One region of the Brevibacterium sediminis genome, then DNA from elsewhere that is predicted to be linked to it. Evidence: predicted binding sites of a transcription regulator. Region 1 holds the regulator's gene; the other holds the start of a gene.
The links. Region 1 encodes HrcA, which represses chaperone genes, less so after heat shock. Its sites were predicted from a motif close to TTNGCACTCGNNNNNNNCGAGTGCNAA; they were not measured.
Positions count from the first base shown of each region.

Region 2: the regulator HrcA is predicted to act here: its motif matches at 1,177-1,203, upstream of groL (chaperonin GroEL).

Region 1 is NZ_JAHQRN010000001.1:869,850-872,027, reverse strand. Features, by position in the region: gene KTJ89_RS04050 (DUF3097 family protein) at 1-675, opposite strand, end outside; gene hrcA (heat-inducible transcriptional repressor HrcA) at 836-1,876, shown strand; gene dnaJ (molecular chaperone DnaJ) at 1,999-2,178, shown strand, end outside.
Region 2 is NZ_JAHQRN010000003.1:323,097-325,274, reverse strand. Features, by position in the region: gene groL (chaperonin GroEL) at 1-1,020, opposite strand, end outside; gene KTJ89_RS08785 (cold-shock protein) at 1,574-1,777, opposite strand.

The sequences.
Region 1 (2,178 bases):
CCATTCGCGGATGCCGACGACATGGGGTTTCACCGCCTGCCAGATATCGACGTACGGGTGACCGATGATGTGGACGACATCGCGGTAGCGCGGATCGGCACGGACCGCCTCGGCGATCTTCGATTCCTTCGTCCCGCTCACCAGATGGTCGGCGAGGACACCGACCCGATGGTCTCGATCCGGACCGAAGGCCTCGAGCTTGTCGGCGACATCATCGAGACCGCCCAGGGGTTCGACGACGACGCCTTCGATGCGCAGATCATCGCCCCAGATCTTCTCGACGAGTTCGGCGTCGTGCTTGCCCTCGACCCAGATCCGCGACCCACGGGCCACCCGAGCCTTCGCGCCGACCACGGCGCGAGATCCCGAGGCCGTCCGTCCGGGCTGCTGCGCCTTCTTCTTCGGCAGCTGCACATCGACGGGCTGACCCTCGAGGAGGAAGCCCGGCCCCAGGGGAAAGGCACGTACCTTGCCGACGCGATCTTCGAGCTTGACGACGACACCGGCCGTGGTCTTCTCCGCGCCGACGACAGCGCCGACATAGCCGCTCATCGCATCCTCGAGAACCATGCCCAGGCCGAGCTCGACCTGACGGGACTTCTTCGGGCGGTGCGACGACGGGGAGGAACCGGAGAGCACATCGGGACCATATCGATCAAAAGCATTCACGGGCACCCACCATAATCAAGGACGGTCCCGCAGGCGCGCAGACCCGCAGGCCACCCCTGAAATGAATTCCGGGAACGAGAGGCGTAGAATTGGCACTCAGACTCACAGAGTGCCAAGCGCAGGCACGGGACCGCGATGGATCGGCGAGACGGAGAGGAGATCCGCGATGAACGACAGCAGACGTGCACAGGTGCTGCGCGCCATCGTCGAGGACTTCGTCGCCACCAACGAACCCGTGGGATCGAAGGCGATCGTCCAGCGCCACACCCTCGGCGTCTCTCCCGCCACGATCCGCAACGATATGGCCGCGCTCGAACAAGAGGGCTATATCGCCCAGCCCCACACCTCTGCCGGACGGATCCCCACCGACCTCGGCTACCGGATGTTCGTCGACCGGATCGACGAGTTCAAACCGCTGACCACCGCCGAGCGGCGCGCGATCTTCCAGCTCATCGACGGCGACGTCGATCTCGACGAGATGCTCGACCGCACCGTCCGCGTCCTCTCCGGCCTCACCCGACAGGTCGCGCTCATCCAATACCCGACGGTGTCGCGGGCGCGCATCAAGCACATCGAGATCGTCGGTCTCGGACCCGGCCGGATCCTCGTCGTCCTCATCACCGATGCCGGCCAGGTCGAGCAGAAGACCGTGATCACCCCGAGCCCGCTCGACGAAGACGCCGCCCGCGGACTGCGCGATCAGATCAACGCCGAATTCGCCGGACGCACACTCGCGCAGGTCTTCGGATCGGCCCCCGCCGCCGAGGCGACCGCCACCGAATCGAGTGAGCCGACCGCCCGTGACGACTCCGGGCTCAAACAGGTCAGAGCCGCCGTCGTCGACCTCGTGGCCGCGACGCGTGAAGAGCGCATCATCATGGCCGGCACCGCGAACCTCGCCCGCTCCGGAAGCGAATTCGGAGAGAAGATGGCCCCGATCCTCGAAGCCTTCGAAGAACAGGTCGTCCTGCTCAGGCTGCTCACCTCGATGGCAGAAGACCACGAGGAGATCAGCGTGCGCATCGGGCGTGAGAATACTCACGAATCATTCAGCTCGACTTCCGTCGTCGCCGCCGAATATGGTCATGACGCGGGTTCCTCGGCCAGACTGGCAGTGCTCGGCCCGACCCGAATGGACTATCCGACGACGATCTCGGCAGTCCGTGCCGTCGCCAAATACGTGTCCTCGATCCTCGATCGAGGGTAGGTCTCTTGACATCGACCAGGGGCACCCGCAGACGGGCAGCGCAGAACCGGTGAGCACCGCGCAGCAGCGCAGCCACCACCACGAACAGAGAAGACCACTACGTCAGGGAGAGAGAAGTTTCTGTGGCCGATCACTATGAAACACTCGGAGTGTCCAAAGACGCTTCCGCGGCTGAGATCAAGTCGTCGTACCGGAAGCTGGCACGCAAGTACCACCCGGACGTCAATCCCGGTCACGAAGACGAATTCAAAGCCATCTCACTGGCCTACGATGTGCTCTCCGACCCGGAGAAGCGCCGCAAC
Region 2 (2,178 bases), on a different contig from region 1:
GATCTCCTCGGCGTCTCCGGCACCCTCGACGATGGTGGTCTCGTCCTTGGTGATGACGACCTTGCGGGCGGTGCCCAGCAGATCGGTGGTCACGCTGTCGAGCTTGAGCCCGACTTCCTCGGACACGACCTGGCCACCGGTGAGGATGGCGATGTCGGCGAGCTGAGCCTTGCGACGGTCACCGAAGCCCGGAGCCTTGACGGCCACGGACTTGAAGGTGCCCTTGAGCTTGTTCAGCACCAGGACGGCCAGGGCTTCGCCCTCGACGTCTTCGGCGATGATGAACAGCGGCTTGTTGGACTGCTGGACCTTCTCGAGGACGGGCAACAGGTCCTTCACGTTCGAGATCTTGGAGTTGACGATGAGGATGTAGGGATCCTCAAGGACAGCTTCCTGGCGATCGGTGTCGGTGACGAAGTAACCGGAGATGTAGCCCTTGTCGAAGCGCATACCCTCGGTCAGTTCGAGCTCGAGTCCGAAGGTGTTGGACTCCTCGACGGTGACGACGCCTTCCTTGCCGACCTTGTCGATGGCCTCGGCGATCAGTTCACCGATTGCGGGATCTCCGGCGGAGATGCCAGCGGTAGCGGCGATCTGTTCCTTGGTCTCGATGTCGATGGCGTTGTTCAGCAGGACGTTCGTGACGGCCTCAACGGCCTTCTCGATACCGCGCTTGAGGCTGAGCGGATCAGCACCGGCTGCCACGTTGCGCAGACCTTCGCGGACGAGAGCCTGTGCGAGCACGGTAGCGGTGGTGGTTCCGTCGCCTGCGACGTCATCAGTCTTCTTGGCGACTTCCTTGACGAGCTCGGCGCCGATCTTCTCGTAGGGGTCCTCGAGTTCGATCTCCTTGGCAATGGAGACGCCATCGTTGGTGATGGTAGGTGCGCCCCACTGCTTTTCGAGCACGACATTGCGACCGCGGGGTCCAAGGGTCACCTTGACCGCGTCCGCAAGCTGGTTGAGGCCAGCTTCGAGTCCTCGACGAGCTTCTTCGTCGAATGCAATCATCTTTGCCATAGTGGCTTAGATCCTCCCTGATGGAGTGGAGTGGGAATCCAGAGCAGTCGTCAACGCCCGCGACGGCAGAGAGTGTGTCCGCATGTTCCATTCCACATATGGACCACGCTCTCGAGACGACTGGTGGGAACCCATCGGTTTTCACCAGTACTAGATTTAGCACTCTCCCCATGCGAGTGCAAATGTTTGTCGCCCGCCAAGATGGGCGAGGGCAGTTCAGATCCGCGAGTTGTCGGCGCGCGATGGAGGCGCAGCGGGCAGTTCGGCCCAGCGCGAAACGCTTGGCGCAGGCCCGATTGCCCACGATTTCGAACAGCCCAGTTTAGGGCGAGTAGCCCTGTTTTCAACATGGGCTGCTCAACTCACACTGGGCTGAATCGAAGTCCAAGCGCACGGGTGCACCCGACGCGGCCCCCGCGCCCCGCGGGCACTGAAAAGCGCCGAGCAGTTGCCTGCTCGGCGCTTCCCCCGTGCGATTGGTGCCGGTCGGCCCGAAGGCCGTTCCGACTCCCCGCCGCAGCGGATCAGAAAACTGTGCTGACAGCAGCCAGTCTCAGAGGAGGGTGACGGACTCCGCCTGAGGACCCTTTTGTCCTTCTCCAACTTCGAACTGAACCTGCTGGCCCTCTTCGAGAGAGCGGTAGCCGTCCATCTGGATTGCGCTCCAGTGAACGAACACGTCCTGGTTGTCGCCTTCAAGGGTGATGAATCCATAGCCCTTTTCAGCGTTGAACCACTTGACGGTACCTTGTGCCATTACTTCTCCATACAGTGCAGTGCCATTGAAATCCCGCATCGCAGCCGCGATCAGATGACCCCACCCGAGATACGGAAGCTAGTAAAACTCAACTGACCCCGCGACTTCTCTCATTGACCTCTAGAGAATAATCTCGGTGAAGCACGAATAGAACACAAGGTGCTGTGCTTGCCTAGCTGTTGCAACTCTACCGCAGGCGCGCATCCCACCTAGAGCGGTTCAACACTGTTATAGATTCGTTACCTAAGGGTTTCTGCCCTGTTCACAGCGGGGATCGCGGCAAATGAAATCAGACCATTCGGTCAGGAATTCGCCGAGGCGGCCCACCGTCCCATGACCCGACCGCAACCAAGGAGCCCCGCCGTCTCATGCCCTCATCGCCGAGGCGGCCGAGGCCGAAC